4 regions of the Bradyrhizobium genosp. SA-4 str. CB756 genome follow, and region 2 is predicted to be linked to each of the others. Evidence: predicted binding sites of a transcription regulator. Region 2 holds the regulator's gene; each other region holds the start of a gene.

Region 1 (4,835 bases), 150 kb from region 2:
GCGAACGGTAGGCCTCTGCGATCTCGGCCGCGCGCGGCAGATAGTAGGTCAGGAACCGGCGCACCCGGTCAAGCCGCAAGGGATCGCTCTCGATCGCCGCAAAAATGTCGCGGGCGATCTGCACGAGATGACGGATGCGATCGGCGACCGCGCGGGTGCGGATCGCGGATGCGGTATATTCCATCCGCTCGGCGAGCGGCTCGGCTTCGGCCAGCAGCTCGTTTGCAAACTCGATCTTGCCGCGCGCAATGCCGCTAGCTTCGAGCGCGGCGAAGCGGTTCCGCGGCGCCAGCGCCACGACGATGCCGCCGCCGGCGACCGCGCTGATCGCGAGTGCGATCAGGAACGGCATGCCGAGCCCGATCGCCAGCGACGGCAACAGCGCTGCGGCTGTCACCCCACCCGCGATCCAGCCAAGCCCGGACGGCATTGCGGCCATTCAGTTGTACCCTCGTACGGCGCGGAACGCGTCGGTGAGACTCTTGCTGCCGTCGAACACGCGGCCTCCGGTCAGCTTCGCCAGATTGTCGAGCTGGCCCCGGTCGACCTCGGAGCCGAACGTCACGCCGAACACCGGCACGCGATGACCGTCCGCACGCCAGGCCGACTCGAATGTCGACATATATCCCTGACTCTTGCCGTCGGTCATGATGACGATGGCCGGCAGATGCTGGCCGTCGGCGAGCCGCGGCTTCATCAAGGCGAGCGCCTGCGCGGCACAGGTATAGAAGTCGGTGCCGCCGCCGGCGCGCAGTTCGAGCGCGCGGGCGAGCAGGCCGGTCTGCTCGTTCTCGTCGCCGGTGGCCCGCGCCGTCCAGAGGATGTGATCGCTGAACGGCAGCACCAGGATCTCGTCCGACTTCGTCCACTGCACCAGCACCTCGCGCGTGCGTGCCGGCGTGAGCAGGAAGCGTATGGCATCGAGCAATTGGGTCTCGCCCGGGCCCTGCATGCTGCCGGAGACGTCGAGGCAGAGCGCGGTCAGCGAGGGCCGGCGCAGCGCTTCCTGGTAGATCAGCAGCGCTTTCTGGATCACCGCCGGCTCCGGCGGACGGATCACGGTCACGGGACGCGACGGATCGAGATTGGTCTTCGGGTCCGCGGCAAGCGGCGTGGCGCGGCCGATCTCGACGCGCCGGCCGGTCTTGGCGATCTTGCCTTGCGTATCGCCATTGAGCAGGAACGCCTGGAGGTCGGTGAAGAAGCTCTCGACCTCCTTGCCGCGGCCACGGTCGACGAAGCCGAGCGGCGAATCGGCGACCGCCACGCCATCGGCGGGATAGATCGCGTAGAGCGGCTCGTGATTGTCGGCGATCAGCTTGTCGTTGGTCTCCTTGATGACCGCCTCATAGTTCCAGATCGCCTGGTAATGCGCGCCGCTGCGCTCGCCGTCGCGGTAGAGGTCGGCGAGCCAGCCGCTGGAGCCGGCGCTGCGCTCGACGCCCTTCAAGAGTCCGCGTGCCGTCGCCAGCACCTCGGGCTTGTCGAGATCGCCGGCCTCGATCAGATCGGGCTTGCCGATCCCCGCCGCGAGCATTGCAAGATAGGCGGCGGCTCCCGAATTCGATTGCGTCGCCGACGTCATCAGGAATTTCAGCTTGCCGGCCTCGACGGCGGCGAGGATGTCCTTGGCGGTCACCTTGGCGCCGATCCAGCCCAGCTCCTGCGCCTTGGAGCGGCGCACGCCGAGAATGACCGGCATCTGCACGATCGACTTGACCATCTTCACGCGCCGCGTGGTGTCGAACATGTCGATCCAGATCGAGGCGGCCGGCCACACGGCATCGGTGCCGGGATCGCCGGCTTTCAGCGCGAGGGCGATGTCGAGCGAACCCTGATAGCGCATGGTGCAGGTCGCGTTGCGCGACTTGCAGAACTCCTGCACCAGCGGCTCGAGGATGTCGTTCTCCGAGCCCGAGAGGATGGTGAATTGCGGCCCCGGCCCGCCGCAGCCCGACAGCAGTGCGGCCATCAAAGGCACGGCGAGCAACGCCAACGAACGCCGCAGGAAACCGAAAATCCTCATGCGCGAGCCTTCATGCAGCAGCCCTTATGCAGAAGCTTCATGGAGAAACCGCTACAACGCACGCATCAAGGCGCAGCCTTCGCGATCGCGGTCTTCAACTCATCCGTCAGCTGCGACATCCGCTGCTCGATCTCGGCGCGCTTGGTGCGGCCCTGCTCCTGCACGGTGAGCACGCCGGAGATGGTGTCGATCAGGTCGCGGTTGGTCTTCTCCAGGGTCTGGATGTCGACGATGCCGCGCTGCGACTGCTTCTCGATCTCGATCGCCTGGGTCTTCATCATCTCGGAAGCTTGGCGCATCATCTCGTTGGTCGCATCCGTGACCGTCTTCTGCAGCTCCAGCGCCGACTTCTGCCGGTTGAGGCCGAGCAGCAGGATCATCTTCTGCTTCCACACCGGGATGGTCAGCTCGGTGGTTGCCTGCAAATTCTCGATCAGCGTCTCGTCGCCGGACTGGACGATGCGGATCTGTGGCAGCTGCTGGATGCCGATCTGGCGCGCCTGCTGCAAATAGAACACGCGCTTCTCGAGCCGGTCGAGCGCCTGGAGCGCATCCTGATAGGTCTGCGCGGCGAGCATGGCATCGCTGCCGGCGCCTTGCGCCTTCGCGTTTCGCTCCATCTCGATGAGCTTGCCGCCGCGGAATTCCTCGGTGAACGCCTTGCCGGCGGCGATGTGCATGTCGAGCTGACCGAGCGCACCCCTTGTCTGCTCGTAGAGATCGTCGAGCAGGGCGATGTCGCGGCGCAGGACCTCCTTGTTGCGGTCGAGCTCGACGCAGACGCGGTCGACCTGCGAGGCGACGTCGTTGAACTGCTCGGTGAAGCGGCGCAACCGCGCCTCCGCCGACGAGAACAGGCGGGTGAGAAAGCCCTTGTCCTTGAGATCGGCCGGATCGAGCCCGCGCGCCTTGCCGAGGATATCAGTCAGCAGCTTGCCGGTGGCGCCGAGCTCGCGGTTCTGGGTCTGGGCGAGGATGCGGTCGGCGAACTCGACCACCGAGCGCTGGGCCCGCTCGCCAAACGTGACGAGGCGCGAGCGATCCGAAATGTCGATCTCGGACTTGATCCGCGCGACCGCGGATGCGTCGGTCGGAAGTGCCGGGACATTGATGGTTTCGCTCACCATTTGCTCCTTGGTTCGTGCCGCAGCCAGGATCTCGACCTGCCGCTTGGGCAGGAAAGCCCGGCTCGTCTGACAGATTGATGACAGCCCTGTGGACTTGGTCGGTGCACAGGCCGTCCGAGTTCGGTGGTGGGACAAAATTTCACATTGGCTTCAATTCGTTAGGACGGCGGCGCGCGCTCCGGTAGGCAGGCCGCGATCTTCCTTGGCGCGATTGGTTCAGGCTGTGGCAATTGACGGGGGGCGGTCAGTTGCATTGAATTGGTCGGCCTATCGGCTGAACGATATCAAGACAGTGGGGATGGAAACGATGGCGCGCAAGATTGCGAAGCTGTGTGCGTGGCTCGCCGGTGCTGCGGCCGTAATGGGTGCAAGCGCCGGCTCGGCGGCGACGCTGGCGGAGGATGCGGACACGGTCTGCAAGGGGCTCACCGGCGGGACGGATGTCGTGAAGATCGATTCCGCGACATCGCTGGCGCCATCGCAGCTCGCCCTGGCCGAGCGCGGACCGACGCCGTCGGGGCGCATCACGCCGGCCAATCCCGCCTTCTGCAAGGTGCTCGGCCGTATCGATCCGGTCGATCCCAAGGCGCCGCCGATCAAATTCCAGGTCAATCTCCCGGTCGAATGGAACGGCCGCTCGCTGCAATATGGCGGCGGCGGCTTCAACGGCGTGCTGATCACGGGCCTCAGCCTGCCGCCGGCCTATCCTTTCGACAAGCCGTCGCCGCTGGCGCGCGGCTTCGTCACCTACGGCACCGATTCAGGCCACGAATCCAAGCCGGGCGAGCCGCCGCAGCTGTTCGCGCTGAACGACGAAGCCTTCGAGAACTTCGCGCACCGCGCCTACAAGAAGGTGCGTGACGCCGCCATCGCGCTGATGCAGCGCGCTTATGGCAAGAAGCCGGAGAAGATGTACTTCATGGGCTCGTCCGAAGGGGGCCGCGAGGGCCTCACCATGGCGCAGCGCTATCCCGACGATTTCGACGGCATCTTTTCGCGCGTGCCCGTCATCAACTGGGTCGGCTTGCAGCATGCCGGCACGCGTTCGGGCCTTGCGACCATGGGCGAGGGCTGGATCAACCCGGCGCAGGTCAAGCTCGTCGCCGATGCGGTGCGGACGGCTTGCGACAAGGCCGATGGCGCTGGCAATGCGCTGGTGCGGGATCCCGTCGCCTGCAAGGCCGCCTTCAAGGTCGAGACGCTGCGCTGTGAGGCCGGCAAGACGGGCGATCAATGCCTCACCGAGCCGCAGGTCAAGGCGGTGCACACGCTGCATGGGACCTACAAATTCCCGTTCGCGCTGGCCAACGAGCTCGACGATTATCCGGGTTGGGGTATCTCAGGCGAGGACACGCCTGCCATCGGGCCGACCGGCGGCTGGACCGCGTGGTGGCTCGGCACCGCGCCGCCGGCACAGCCGCCTGCACCCAACAACGGCATCGCCTGGATCTACGGCGCCGGCGGCATTCAATATGTGTTCGCGCGCGATCCCAAGCTCGACGTCGCGACCTACAAGGTGGAGGACCACAAGGCGCGGCTGCTCGAGGTCTCCAGCCTGATGGACTCGACCGATCCTGATCTGAGCCGCTTTCGCGCGCGGGGCGGCCGGCTGATCATGCTCGAGCACATGGCCGACTACGCGCAGAGTCCCTATGCCGGCATCCGCTATTTCGAGAGCGTCG
Region 2 (4,835 bases):
ACGATCGGCGCGTTCGTCGCCTTGATCCAGTCGCGCATCACCTTCTTCGGCGCGAGCTCCGGCGGCGTTGCGACATTGAGCTTGAACTTGAAGCGCTCGGCGGCGTGCGCCCAAGAAGCGAGAACGTTGTTGTCGTCACCGGTCCAGGCCACCGTCCGGCCCTCGATCGGGCCGCGATGCTCCTCATAGGTCATGAGATCGGCCATCACCTGGCAGGGATGCGAGCGCCGGGTCAGGCCGTTGATCACGGGCACGGTCGCATGTTGCGCAAGCTCCAGCAGCGCCTCGTGGTTGAGGATGCGGATCATGATGGCATCGACATAGCGCGACAGCACGCGCGCGGTGTCGGCGATGGTCTCGCCGCGGCCGAGCTGCATCTCGGCGCCTGTGAGCATGATCGGCTCGCCGCCGAGCTGGCGCATGGCGACGTCGAACGACACGCGGGTGCGGGTCGAGGGACGCTCGAAGATCATCGCCAGCGTCTTGCCTTCGAGCGGCTTCACCGGCTGGTGCGCCTTCTGCTTCGCCTTCATCGCGGAGGATGCGGCGAGCATGCGCTTGAGCTCCGTCAGCGGCAGCTCGTTGATGTCGAGGAAATGCTTGGGTGAACTGCTCATCAGCTTGCCGCCCGCTTGTTGCCGGCAAGGGCCGTGCAGGCGCGCTCGAGCCGCGCGACGCTATCCTCGATCTCGGTTTCGGTGACGATGAGAGGCGGCAGGAAACGCACGACATTGTCGCCGGCGCCGACCGTGAGCAATTTTTCGTTGCGCAGCGCCGCGACCAGATCGCCGGAGGGCACCACGGCCTTGATGCCGATCAGGAGCCCCTCGCCGCGCACTTCGCTGACGACGTCGGGATGACGGTCGATCACGGAGGCGAGCTTCTGCTTGAGCAGCAGCGACATCTTCTGCACGTGATCGAAGAAGCCGGGCTTGAGCATGACGTCGAGAACGGCGTTCGCAGCCGAGATCGCGAGCGGATTGCCGCCGAAGGTCGAACCGTGCGAGCCGGGCCCCATGCCGGAGGCCGCCTCTGCGGTCGCCAGCACCGCGCCGATCGGGAAGCCGCCGCCGAGCGCTTTCGCCAGCGACATCACGTCAGGCGTCACGCCGGTGCGCCGATGCGCGAACAGATCGCCGGTGCGGCCCATGCCGGTCTGCACCTCGTCAAACGCGAGCAGCAGGCCCTTCTCGTTGCAGAGCTGGCGCAACGCCTTGAGGAAGGCGGGCGGCGACGAACGCACGCCGCCCTCACCCTGGATCGGCTCGATCAGGATGCCGGCGGTCTGCGGGCCGATCGCCTTCTTCACGGCCTCGATGTCGCCATGCGGCACCTGGTCGAAGCCGTCCATCGGCGGACCGAAACCTTCGAGATATTTTGCAGATCCCGTTGCAGCCAGTGTTGCCAGCGTGCGGCCGTGGAAGGCGCCTTCGAAGGTGATGATGCGGTAGCGCTCCGGATGCCCCTTGGAGAAGTGATGATGGCGGACCAGCTTGATCACGCCCTCCAGCGCTTCGGCGCCCGAATTGCAGAAGAACACGAAGTCCGCAAAGCTCTCGCTGCACAGGCGCGCGGCGAGCTTCTCGCCGTCGGGGCTCTGGAACAGGTTCGACATGTGCCACAGCTTCGTCGCCTGCTCCTGCAACGCCTTGACCAGCGCGGGATGGGCATGGCCGAGCGCGTTCACCGCGACGCCCGAAGTGAAGTCGAGATAGCGCTCGCCATTGGTCGCGATCAGCCAGCAGCCTTCGCCGCGCTCGAAACCGAGGTCGGCCCTGGCGAAAACGGGGAGCAAATGCGGCGCGGCGCTGTTGGTCATGACGATCACTTGGATGTTGCGGACGGCTTGAGTGCATTGCGCAACGCACCATTGACCGGCCCGGAAAACGAAACGTGCCGCCTTTTAAGGGCGGCACGTGCGACTATCTTATGCCTGGTGAGACGGGTGTCAATGCCGCCCGAAAGCCCCGGGAAACGCTGAATCCGTAGTCTTGCGGTGCCGATTTTGCGGGATTTTCACCACGGAACATGTGGAAGCGAGTCGGCGGACTCTTGCGCGCGAGTCACGCCATATTGTAGCGTTTGGACTGTCAGATACGACATCTCGTGCAGCAGTTCTGATCCCAAGAGTCCTCATGTACCGGCGTAAACGTTCGGGCGCATCCTGCGTGCCCGGCGAGCCTTAAGGGATTCTGGCGGCACGGGTTTTTCAAGGCTTAGGCATTCGCTGTGAGGCCCCAGGATGGCTGGCCGGCAGCGAGGGAAAGGGTGCAATGACGGTTTTGACCTGGTCCGATGATCGCGTCGAGCAGCTGAAGAAGCTCTGGGAGGCCGGACTTTCGGCCAGCCAGATCGCGGCCGAGCTCGGCAATGTGACCCGCAATGCCGTGATCGGCAAAGTGCACAGGCTCGGCCTGTCCGGCCGCGCCAAGAGCCCCTCATCGGCAGCGCCCCGGCCGCGCAAGGCCCGCCCCGCGCAGCACATGATGCGCGTGAGCCGTCCGATCTCGCGCGGCAACACCGCACTGGCGCAGGCCTTCGAGGTCGAGGTGGAGGCCGAGCCGGTCACCTACGATAACGTGGTGCCGATGAGCCAGCGGCTGTCGCTGCTGGAGCTGAACGAGGCGACCTGCCACTGGCCGGTCGGCGATCCCTCGAGCCCGGATTTCTTCTTCTGCGGCGGCAAGGCGCTTTCCGGCCTGCCCTATTGCGCGCAGCACTCGCGCGTCGCCTACCAGCCGGCGGCGGATCGTCGCCGTGCGCCGGCAAAGCCCGGCACGCGCTGAACGCTGCTTCAAACGACATCGTCCCGGCACGCGACCGGGACGACCCGTGACATAAAAAAGCGCGCCACTTGGCGCGCTTTTATTTTGCTCGCTTGCAATCGTTCTTACGTCTGCTCCGCCTTCGCAAAGCGGTCGTCGAGCGCGTAGCCGGCGCCGCGGACAGTGCGGATCGGGTCCTGCTCACGACCGAGATTGAGCAGCTTGCGCAGGCGGCCGATATGCACGTCGACGGTGCGTTCGTCGATGTAGATGTCACGGCCCCAGACGCTGTCGAGCAGCTGCTCGCGCGAGAACACGCGGCCCGGATGCTCGAGGAAGAACTCCAGCAGGCGATATTCGGTCGGGCCGAGATCGATCGGCCGGCCCGAGCGCGCGACGCGGCGCTTGTCGCGGTCGAGCTCGATGTCGCCATAGGCGAGCACGGTGGCGAGCCGCTCCGGGCTTGCGCGCCTGAGCAGGCCCTTCACGCGCGCCAGCAGCTCCGGCACCGAGAACGGCTTGACGATGTAATCGTCGGCGCCGGTCGCAAGCCCCCGCACCCGCTCGCTCTCCTCGCCGCGCGCGGTGAGCATGATGATCGGCAGCTGCTTGGTCTCCGGGCGGGTGCGCAGCCGCCGGCACAGCTCGATGCCGGAGAGGCCCGGCAGCATCCAGTCGAGCACGATCAGGTCGGGGATGTGTTCTTTGAGACGGGTGTCGGCGTCGTCGCCGCGCATCACCGTCTCGACGTCATAGCCGTCGCCTTCGAGGTTGTAGCGAAGCAGCTCGGTGAGAGCTTCCTCGTCTTCAACCACCATAATGCGTGCGCCCATGGTGTCGTCGCTCCTTGACTCTTCAGCTATTCGGGACCGTTGTGGCAAAGGTCGTCATGTCACCCTTCGGCCGCTTGTCGGTGATCGCCTGGCCCTCGATCATGTAGAACACGGTCTCGGCGATGTTGGTGGCATGGTCACCGATGCGCTCGATGTTCTTGGCGCAGAACATCAGGTGGATGCAGAACGAGATGTTGCGCGGATCCTCCATCATGTAGGTGAGGAGCTCGCGGAACAGCGAGGTGCAGATGGCGTCGACTTCCTCGTCGCCCTTCCACACCGCCATCGCCGCCGGCAGGTCGTGCGCGGCGTAGGCGTCCAGCACCGACTTAACCTGCTGCTGCACGAGGTCGGTCATGTGCTCGAGGCCGCGGAACAGCTTGAGCGGATGGAAGTCCGTCTCCAGCGCCGCGACGCGCTTGCCCATGTTCTTGGCGAGGTCGCCGATGCGCTCGAGATCGGTCGCGACGCGCATCGCGCCGACGATTTCGCGCAGGTCCACCGCCATCGGCTGGCGACGGGCGATGGTGAGAACGGCGCGCTCCTCGATCTTCTTCTGGAGCGCGTCGATCTCGGCGTCGGTCGCGACCACGCGCTGGCCGAGCGCGACGTCGCGGCGGATCAGCGCGTCGACGGAATCGACTATCATGCGCTCGGCGAGGCCGCCCATCTCGGCGACCAGGCGCGTGAGCTCCTGGAGGTCGGTGTCGAAGGCCTTTGCGGTATGTTCAGAACCCATATCCCGTCTCCTCAGCCGAACCGGCCGGTGATGTAATCCTGCGTCCGCCGATCGCTCGGCGACGTGAAGATCTTGCTGGTGTCGTCGAACTCGATCAGCTCGCCAAGATACATGAAGGCGGTCTTGTCAGAGACGCGGGCCGCCTGCTGCATGTTGTGGGTGACGATCGCGATCGTGTAGTTCTCGGACAGCTCCTGGATCAACTCCTCGACCTTGGCGGTCGAGATCGGGTCCAGTGCCGAGCAGGGCTCGTCGAACAGGATCACCTCGGGCCGCACCGCGACGGTGCGGGCGATGCAGAGGCGCTGCTGCTGGCCGCCCGAGAGCGACAGGCCGGACGCGTTGAGCTTGTCCTTGACCTCGTTCCAGAGGGCGCCACCGCGCAGCGCCTTCTCGACGCGGTCGTCCATCTCGGACTTCGAGATCTTCTCGTAGAGGCGGATGCCGAACGCGATGTTCTCGTAGATCGTCATCGGGAACGGCGTCGGCTTCTGGAAC
Region 3 (4,835 bases), 3.8 Mb from region 2:
GGCGAGCCCGCCACCGCCTTCCGCCTCGCCAGCATCGGGCTGATCGTTGCCGGCATCGTCGGGCTGAAGCTCGTCACCTGAAGAGCTGGACTGCCCACCAGGTCAGCGCGGCCACGATGGCCGAGGCCGGGATGGTGATCACCCAGGCATAGACGATCGAGCTTGCGACGTTCCAGCGCACCGCCGAAACCCGGCGGGCGGCACCGACGCCGACGATGGCGCCAGTGATGGTGTGGGTGGTCGAGACGGGAACGCCGAGAAACGTCGCCATGAACAGCGTCGCGGCGCCGCCCGTCTCGGCGCAGAAGCCCTGCATCGGCGTCAGCTTGGTGATGCGCAGGCCCATGGTGCGGACGATGCGCCAGCCGCCCATCAGCGTGCCCAACGCCATCGCCGCCTGGCACGACAGCACCACCCAGAACGGCACCGAAAATTCGCCGCCGAGATGGCCCTGCGAATAGAGCAGCACGGCAATGATGCCCATGGTCTTCTGCGCGTCGTTGCCGCCATGGCCGAGCGAATAGAGCGAGGCGGAGGCGAATTGCAGGATGCGGAACGCGCGGTCGACCGCAAACGGCGTCGAGCGCACCGAGAGCCAGGACACGATCGCGACCAGCATCATCGCGAGAAAGAAGCCGACCAGCGGCGACAGGACGATCGCCAGCACCGTCTTCGACAGACCGCCCCACACCGCCGCCGAAATCCCCGCCTTGGCCATGCCGCCGCCGACAAGGCCGCCGATCAGCGCATGCGACGAGGAGGACGGGATGCCGAGCGCCCAGGTCACGAGGTTCCAGACGATGGCGCCGATGAGAGCGGCGAAGATCACCTGGGCATCGACGATCGAGGGATCGATGATGCCGGTGCCGATGGTCTGGGCGACGTGCAGGCCGAACACCATGAAGGCGATGAAATTGAAGAAGGCGGCCCAGAGCACCGCGAACTGCGGCCGCAGCACGCGGGTCGACACGATGGTCGCGATCGAATTGGCGGCGTCGTGCAGGCCGTTCAGGAAGTCGAACAGCAGCGCGACGGCGATCAGTCCGACCAGGACGGGAAGACCCAACGCGGCATCCACGGCGGCCCTGCCTTACTCTTCGCGCATGATCTGAGCGGAAAACCGCTGCACACTTTTCCGGATCATGCGCTAGACCTGCTCGATGACGATGCTGTTGATCTCGTTCGCGACGTCGTCGAAGCGATCGGCCACCTTTTCGAGGTGGTCGTAGATCTCGACGCCGACGATGAAATCCATCGCGTTGCCATCGCGATGCTTGAGGAACAATTCCTTCAGCCCGATGTCGTGGAGGTCATCGACACGCCCCTCGAGCTTGGTCAGCTCCTCCGTGATGGCTGTCAGCATCGCGACGTTCGGCCCGATCGATTGCAACAGCGGCAAAGCGCGTCCGACCAGATTGGCGCATTCGATCAGAAGCCCGCCGATCTCGCGCATCGGCGGCTCGAAGGCGCGGACCTCAAACAGCATCACCGCCTTTGCGGTCTGCTGCATCTGGTCGATGGCGTCGTCCATCGAGGTGATGAGGTTCTTGATGTCACCGCGATCGAACGGCGTGATGAACGTGCGTCGCACCGCCGTCAGCACCTCGCGGGTGACGTTGTCGGCCTCGTTCTCGAACTGGCTGACCCGCTGGCAATAGACCGGCGTCTCCTCGCCGCCATTGAGCACGCCCTGGAGCGCAAACGCGCCCTGAATCACGGTCTGGGCATGGCGGTCGAACAGTTCGAAAAAGCGCTCTTCCCTGGGAAGCAGAGCGCGAAACCAACGCATCATGGGTCGCTACCGGCTCGAAATGGCCCGGCCCGAACGAGCCGTCACAAAACTGTCATAGACCATTTCGACGCCGCGCGCGTGTCTTCTCACACCCGCGGCGCCGGATCATCCACCGCTTTAGCGCACCAATGAAATTGATGCGATATCAATGATTTAGAGCGAACGCCGGAAGTAATGGGCGATTTCGCCAATGACGCCGCGGCGGAAGGTGAGCACGCAGACCACGAAGATCGAGCCCTGAATCACCGTCACCCACTGGCCGAAGCCCGCCAGGTATTGCTGCATGGCGATGATCGCGAAGGCACCAACCACCGGGCCGAAGATGGTGCCGAGACCGCCGACCAGCGTCATCAGCACGACCTCGCCCGACATCGTCCAGTGCACGTCGGTGAGCGAGGCGTTCTGCGCCACGAACACTTTCAGCGCACCGGCAAAGCCCGCCAGCGTCCCCGACAGCACGAACGCCAGGAACTTGTACTGGTCGGTGCGATAGCCGAGCGAGATCGCGCGCGGCTCGTTCTCGCGGATCGACTTCAGCACCTCGCCGAACGGCGAATTGATGATGCGATAGATCAGCAGGAAGCCGGCGAGGAAGCCGACCAGCACGACGTAATAGAGCACGGTCGGCTTCGACAGATCGAGCACGCCGAACATGCGTCCCTGCGGAATGCCCTGGATGCCGTCCTCACCATGGGTGAACGGCGCTTGGAGATAGATGAAGTACAAGAGCTGCGACAGCGCCAGCGTGATCATCGAGAAATAGATGCCCTGGCGGCGGATCGAGATGTAGCCGGTGATGATCGAGAGCCCGAAAGCCGCGGCGATACCGACGAGAATGCCGAGCTCCGGCGGCAGCGCCCACACCTTCAGCGCATGCGCGCTGCAATAGCCGGCCGTGCCCATAAACATCGCGTGGCCGAACGACAGCAATCCGCCGTAACCGATCAGCAGGTTGAAGGCGCAGGCCAGCAGCGCGAAGCACAGCGCCTGCATCACGAAGAACGGATAGACCCCTGTGAAGGGCACCGACGCCAGCAGCAGCGCCATCACCACGAAGACGATCATCTCGTCGCGCACCGCGCGCGGGGTTACCGAAAGCGTGTCGTCCGTCAAGGCTGTCATCTCAGGCCGCCCTTCCCGTCAATCCCGTTGGCTTCACCAAGAGCACCAGCACCATCAGCACGAACACGACGGTGTTGGAGGCCTCGGGGTAGAAATATTTGGTCAGGCCCTCGATCACACCGAGCGCGAAGCCGGTGATGATGGAGCCCATGATCGATCCCATGCCGCCGATCACGACCACCGCGAACACCACGATGATCAGGTCGGCGCCCATCAGCGGCCGCACCTGGTTGATCGGCGCCGAAAGCACGCCGGCGAGCGCGGCAAGGCCGACGCCGAGACCGTAGGTCAGCGTGATCATGCGCGGCACGTTGATGCCGAAGGCGCGCACCAGCGTCGGATTCTCGGTGGCGGCGCGCAGGTAAGCGCCGAGCCGCGTCTTCTCGATCAGGAACCAGGTGGCCAGACACACCACCAGCGAGAAGATGACCACCCAGCCGCGATAGACGGGCAAGAACATGAAGCCGAGATTCATGCCGCCCTTGAGCTGGTCCGGAATGGCGTAAGGCAGGCCGGAGGAGCCGAAATAGTTCTGGAACACGCCCTGCACGATCAGCGCGATGCCGAAGGTCAGGAGCAGGCCGTAGAGGTGATCGAGCCCGGTCAGCCATTGCAGCATGGTCCGTTCCAGGATCATGCCGAAGATGCCGACGATGATGGGGGCCAGCAGCAACGCCCACCAGTAGTTGATGCCGCCGAGGTTGAGCAGGAAGTAGGCGACGAATGCGCCCATCATGTAGAGCGCGCCATGGGCGAAATTGATGATGTTGAGCATGCCGAAGATCACGGCAAGCCCGAGACTGAGCAGCGCGTAGAACGAGCCGTTGATCAGTCCCACCAGTAGCTGAGCGTATAGAGCCTGCATCGATCCCGCACCCGGTCCCTTCGGCGTTCCCCTGAAAGTCGCCCGCAGGCCATTAAGGCCTGCGGGCCGTTATCTTACTTCTTCAACAGCGCGCACTTGCTCTCGGAGAGCGGCGTGAAGGCCTGGTCGCCCGGCACCGTGCCGACGAGCTTGTAGAAGTCCCACGGTCCCTTGGACTCCGAGGGCTTCTTCACCTCGAACAGATAGGCGTTGTGGATGGTGCGGCCATTGGGCTGGATCTCGCCCTTGCCGAACAGATCGTCCTCGGTCGGCATCGACTTCATCTTCTCGACGACTTTGACGCCGTCATGCGAATTGCCGCCGAGCGCTTCCAGCGCCTTGAGGTAGTGGCGCACGCCCGCATAGACGCCCGCCTGCACCATGGTCGGTGGAGCGTTGTTCTTCATCTTGTCGGCGAAGCGCTTGGAGAAGGCCCGGGTCTTGTCGTCCATGTCCCAATAGAAGGTCTCGGTGAAGTTGAGGCCCTGCGCAGTCTCGAGGCCGATCGCCTTGACGTCGGTGAGGAACAACAGCAGCGCCGCGAGCTTCTGGCCGCCCTTGACGATGCCGAATTCGGCCGCCTGCTTGATCGAGTTGGTGGTGTCGCCGCCGGCATTGGCAAGGCCGATGATCTTGGCCTTGGAGGCCTGGGCCTGGAGCAGGAAGGACGAGAAATCCGGCGTGTTCAGCGGATGCTTGACGCCGCCGACGACCTTGCCGCCGTTGGCGGTGATGACGGCGGTGGTGTCGCGCTCGAGCGCTGCGCCGAACGCATAGTCGGCGGTCAGGAAGAACCAGGTGTCGCCACCGGCCTTCACCAGCGCCTGGCCCGTGGTGTGGGCCAGCATGTAGGTGTCGTAGGTCCAGTGCACGGTGTTGGGCGAGCACTGCGCGTTGGTGAGGTCGGAGGTCGCCGCGCCCGAGTTGATGTAGACGCCGTTCTTCTCCTTGACGACGTTGTTGACGGCGAGCGCCACGCCGGAATTCGGCACGTCGACGATGACGTCGACCTTGTCGACGTCGAACCACTGCCGCGCGATCGCGGTACCGATGTCG
Region 4 (4,835 bases), 4.3 Mb from region 2:
CACGGCTGCCGCGGCCGCGACGGCGGCCATCCCGAGCATTCCGCGCGATGACGACGGCCCGGTGTTCCGCGCGCCCTGGGAGGCGCATGCCTTCGCGATGGCCTTGAGCCTGCACGAGCGCGGCGTGTTCACTTGGCCCGAATGGGCGGCGGCGCTGGCCGACGAGATCAAGCGCGCACAGGCCGCCGGCGATCCTGATACGGGCGAGACGTATTATTTGCACTGGCTCGCCACACTGGAAGGCCTCGTCGCGCGGAAAGGCGTCGCCTCGATGGAGACCCTGCACCGCTACCGCGACGCTTGGGACCATGCTGCGGATCGTACGCCGCATGGCAAGCCGATCGAGCTGCGGGACGAGGATTTTGCGGGGTAGTCTAGCGCCGCGTCGTGTTGCGGACGCTGTTGCTCCAACCAATACTGTCATTCCCCGCGAAGGCGGGGAATCCAGTACGCCGCGGTCCCTCGGCCCAAACACGGCCTCTGGGATACTGGATCACCCGCTTTCGCGGGTGATGACACCGAAAATGTGGGCTCAGCGCCCCGCCACGAACTCCCGCCACCCCTTCGCCCGCAGGCTGCACGCCGGACACTCGCCACAGCCGTAGCCCCAGTCGTGCTGCGCGCCGCGTTCGCCGAGATAGCAGGTGTGGGACTGCTCGCGGATGAGGTCGACTAGCCCGTCGCCACCGAGATCATGCGCCAGCTTCCAGGTCGCGGCCTTGTCGATCCACATCAGTGGCGTGTGCAGCTCGAATTTGCGGGCCATGCCCAGAGACAGTGCGGCCTGCATGGCGCGGATGGTGTCGTCGCGGCAATCGGGATAGCCGGAATAGTCGGTCTCGCACATGCCGCCGACGATGTCCGTGATACCGCGCCGATAGGCCAGCGCTGCTGCAAAGGTCAGGAACACCAGGTTGCGGCCGGGCACGAACGTATTGGGCAGGCCGTCGGCGCCCATGGCGATCGCGACGTCGCGCGTCAGCGCCGTCTCGGACACGGCGGCCAGCGTCGGGATCGACAGCGTATGGCTCTCGCCGAGCCTTAGAGCCCAGTCCTCGCGCAGGCCCTTGATGCCGTCGAGCAGACGGTCGCGGCAGGCGAGCTCAATGGCATGGCGCTGGCCATACTCGAACCCCAGCGTCTCCACGCGCGCGAAGCGGCTCAGCGCCCAGGCGAGACAGGTGGTGGAATCCTGGCCGCCCGAAAACAGCACGAGCGCGGTTTGTGATGAAAATGCGTCACTCATGGCCCGCGCTTTAGCATTGCGGGCGCGGCCCGCCAATCGGTGGAAATCGGTCCGTTCCGCCGCGCCGCGCTGGGAACGGCGGCCCGCTTTTGGCATAAGTCTCTGGACCCAGGAGACGGCCCCGCAATGACCCCTTCCCGCGACATTTCCCGCCTGATCGAGATCATGGCGGCGCTGCGCACGCCGGTGACCGGCTGCCCCTGGGACCTCGAGCAGGACTTTTCGACGATCGCGCCCTACACGATCGAGGAGGCCTACGAGGTGGTCGATGCCATCACCCGCGGCGATCTCGACGATCTCAGAGAGGAGCTTGGCGATCTCCTGCTCCAGGTCGTGTTCCACGCCCAGATGGCGTCGGAGCAGAACGCCTTTGCGTTCGGTGATGTCGTTGAGGCCATCACGCGAAAGATGATCCGGCGCCATCCGCATGTCTTCGCCGACAAGGACGGCAATCTCGCCTCCCACCACGTCAAGGAAGTCTGGGACCGCATCAAGGCCGAGGAGAAGGCCGAGCGTGCCGCGCGCCGGCCGCCGGAGCAAATGCCCGCGCACAAATCGTTGCTGTCCGGCGTGAAGGCCGGCCAGCCGGCGCTGACGCGCGCGATGGAGCTGCAGCGCAAGGCTTCCACCGTCGGCTTCGACTGGAACGACCCGCGCGCGGTCCTGCAAAAGATCCGCGAGGAAGCCGACGAGATCGAGGCCGCGCTCGACCGCAACGACAGGCAGGAGATTGCCGAAGAGACCGGCGATTTGATGTTCGCCCTCGTCAACCTCGCCCGTCACGTCGATGCCGATCCGGAAGCCGCACTGCGCGCGACCAATGCGAAGTTCGAGCGGCGCTTTGCGTTCATCGAGCGTACGCTGGAGGCGCAGGGCCGCACGCTGGACCAGGCGTCGCTGGAAGAGATGGACGCGCTGTGGAATGCAGCGAAGGTCGTGGAGAAACCGGAGACTCGCCAGGAGGCTCGCCGCTAGCCTTACGGCATTGCCCTGATGTGGCATCGGCGGGCTGACGTGATTTCCGGATAGGTCAGCAGTTTTTCCTGAATGCGGCCGAGACGATGAAGCCATGAAACCGTCACGACCCGCAGTCTAAAGTTGAATAACGAAGCCCGCGCAGCCGAAACACAGGTGAGTGCGATGCCACTGAAGCACTATTCGGTCCTCAAGGGACGCCCGATCGCGATGCGTTTCGGCACTGGCCAATCGCCGCACTATCAAGTCCATATCGTGGCCGACAACGCGGATTTCCGCATCGCCGTCAATGTGCAGTCGGCCGACGGCAGCGAAGTCGAGTTCCTGGTGCGATCGCGCTTTGTCCATCCGATCACGGACCAGCTCGCGGCGCTGCCGCCGGGACTGCACGCGCAACCGCCGAGACCGGGCGGTCTCGCGCTCGACTTCATTCGTGGAAATCTGATGCAGCCGCAGGAGATGGTGCCGCTCCCGCTGTCCTTGCCCGGACCGGACAATGACCTCAACGAGAAACTCGACCAGTTCGTCCAGCGTGCTCTCTCGAACGAAAACGCGATGATGTACGCGTTCGGCGAGACATGGGGACCCGAGCCGAAAGCGGACAATTATTTCGGTTTCCGCCCCGGACGCGGCATTCACGATATCCATATGAATCAGGGAAATCCGAGCGGAAAATTCTCCGGCGACAACGGACCGTGGCAGGACGGAGGGCTGGTGTTCGAATTCCCGGATCAGAACCTATGGACCGCGATCTTCCTCAAATTCCAGACGCAGGCCTGGCACACCGACGACAAGACCGGTGATCCCATCGATCTCGGCGGCGGCACGCCGACACCGCGGCCGGATCCGACGATCCCTCCGACCGGGCAGATGCCCGACGGCCTCGTGCGCATCATTGCGGCACTCGTCAACGCTGTGAAGACGCCCGAGCGGGAAGTCGTGACGCTGCTCAACACGGCCGATCGCGACATCGATCTCACCGGCTGGATGCTGGCCGACAAGCAGAAGAACAAGATGGTGCTGTCAGGGACGATCGCGGCCGGCGGCACGCTGGCCGTTGTCGTTCAGAAGCCGATGGAACTGTCGAACCAAGGCGGCATCATTTCGCTGCTGGACGATCATGGGATCAAGATCCACGGCGTCGCCTATACCAGGGCGCAAGCGAAAACTCCGGGCCTGACCATTCCGTTCTAGTGTCCTGAGTCACAAGGCTTACGCAGAAAGTCCGTAGCCCGGATGGAGCGAAGCGCAATCCGGGGCGCGTCGCGTTGTGACATCCCGGATTTCGCTTCGCTCCATCCGGGCTACAAAGTGGGGCTGGATTACGCCGACAGACGCGGCACGGCGTCGAACCTGTTCACCACGATATCCCGCTTGGTCTCGTCGACCCGCACGGTCATGTCGAAGCGGCCGTCGTGCAGCTCTTTCGCCAGCACCTCGGAATTGCGATGCAGCCAGCTGATGCCGGCGCCGTCGGCGGCGTCGATGGAGAGATCGAGCGTGGTGCGCTTGGCCGCTAACCGCTCTTCGATCGCGGCGAGCAGTGCGTCGATCCCCTCGCCCGACACGGCGGAGACCAGCATCGCCGGATGATCCTCCGGCCTGCGCGCGGCGATGTTCAAGAGCTCTTCGCGCTGCTCGGGATCGTAACGATCGATCTTGTTCCAGACCTCGATGATGCGGCCAGAGTCATCGGGGTTGATGCCGAGCTGGCGCAGCACGGCGTCGACGTCGCTCTGCTGGGCCTCGGCGTCCTCATGCGAGATGTCACGGACGTGCAGGATGACGTCGGCCTCCAGCACCTCCTCCAGCGTGGCGCGGAAGGCGGCGACCAGCTGCGTCGGCAGGTTCGAGATGAAGCCGACGGTGTCGGACAGCATCGCCTTGCCGCCATGCGGCAGGTTGAGCGCGCGCAAGGTCGGGTCGAGCGTTGCGAACAGCATGTCGGCGGCCTGCACGTCGGCGCGGGTCAGGCGGTTGAACAGCGTCGACTTGCCGGCGTTGGTGTAGCCGACCAGCGCGACCACGCGGTACGGCACGCGCTGGCGGCCGGCGCGATGCAGCCGCCGCGTCGCCTGCACCTTCTTCAGCTCGCCCTCGAGCTTGGTGATGCGCTCCTGGATCAGGCGGCGGTCGGCCTCGATCTGGGTCTCGCCGGGACCGCCCATGAATCCGAAACCGCCGCGCTGGCGCTCCAGATGGGTCCAGGACCGCACCAGGCGCGAACGCTGGTAGTTGAGATGCGCCAGCTCGACCTGGAGCGAGCCCTCCTTGGTCTTGGCGCGGCGGCCGAAGATTTCGAGGATGAGGCCGGTGCGGTCGAGCACCTTGGCGTGCAATTCCTTTTCGAGATTGCGCTGCTGGATCGGCGCCAGCGCGCAATCCATCACCACGAGCTCGACGTCGAGGCTCTTGGCCAGCGCGGCGATCTCCTCGACCTTGCCCTTGCCGATATAGGTCGCGGGCCGGATCTGGCTGATCGGCGCGATGATGGCGTCGGCAATGACGAGGTCGATCGCGCGCGCGAGGCCAGCGGCTTCGTCGAGCCGGGCCTCGGCGTCACGCCGAACATGGCTCTCCGATTGCGCGTCGGCACTTCCCGCGCGCGCTCGCA

The links. Region 2 encodes PhoB, which activates phosphate uptake and scavenging genes when phosphate is short. Its sites were predicted from a motif close to TGTCATNNANCTGTCAT; they were not measured.
Region 1: the regulator PhoB is predicted to act here: its motif matches at 3,220-3,236, upstream of BRAGE_RS0135675 (toxic anion resistance protein).
Region 3: the regulator PhoB is predicted to act here: its motif matches at 1,832-1,848, upstream of BRAGE_RS0118485 (DUF47 domain-containing protein).
Region 4: the regulator PhoB is predicted to act here: its motif matches at 2,312-2,328, upstream of BRAGE_RS0115650 (DUF2278 family protein).

Annotation. Positions count from the first base shown of each region.
Region 1 is NZ_KI421499.1:7,362,205-7,367,039, reverse strand. It holds gene BRAGE_RS0135685 (5-bromo-4-chloroindolyl phosphate hydrolysis family protein) at 1-439, opposite strand, end outside; gene BRAGE_RS0135680 (vWA domain-containing protein) at 440-2,026, opposite strand; gene BRAGE_RS0135675 (toxic anion resistance protein) at 2,092-3,150, opposite strand; gene BRAGE_RS0135670 (tannase/feruloyl esterase family alpha/beta hydrolase) at 3,461-4,835, shown strand, end outside.
Region 2 is NZ_KI421499.1:7,512,200-7,517,034, forward strand. It holds gene argF (ornithine carbamoyltransferase) at 1-617, opposite strand, end outside; gene BRAGE_RS0136370 (aspartate aminotransferase family protein) at 617-1,819, opposite strand; gene BRAGE_RS0136375 (GcrA family cell cycle regulator) at 2,274-2,786, shown strand; gene phoB (phosphate regulon transcriptional regulator PhoB) at 2,891-3,598, opposite strand; gene phoU (phosphate signaling complex protein PhoU) at 3,621-4,337, opposite strand; gene pstB (phosphate ABC transporter ATP-binding protein PstB) at 4,349-4,835, opposite strand, start outside.
Region 3 is NZ_KI421499.1:3,739,609-3,744,443, forward strand. It holds gene sugE (quaternary ammonium compound efflux SMR transporter SugE) at 1-81, shown strand, start outside; gene BRAGE_RS0118480 (inorganic phosphate transporter) at 74-1,078, opposite strand; gene BRAGE_RS0118485 (DUF47 domain-containing protein) at 1,148-1,792, opposite strand; gene BRAGE_RS0118490 (branched-chain amino acid ABC transporter permease) at 1,946-2,914, opposite strand; gene BRAGE_RS0118495 (branched-chain amino acid ABC transporter permease) at 2,916-3,779, opposite strand; gene BRAGE_RS0118500 (ABC transporter substrate-binding protein) at 3,854-4,835, opposite strand, start outside.
Region 4 is NZ_KI421499.1:3,173,379-3,178,213, forward strand. It holds gene BRAGE_RS0115635 (nitrile hydratase accessory protein) at 1-373, shown strand, start outside; gene queC (7-cyano-7-deazaguanine synthase QueC) at 533-1,246, opposite strand; gene mazG (nucleoside triphosphate pyrophosphohydrolase) at 1,373-2,221, shown strand; gene BRAGE_RS0115650 (DUF2278 family protein) at 2,387-3,415, shown strand; gene hflX (GTPase HflX) at 3,544-4,835, opposite strand, start outside.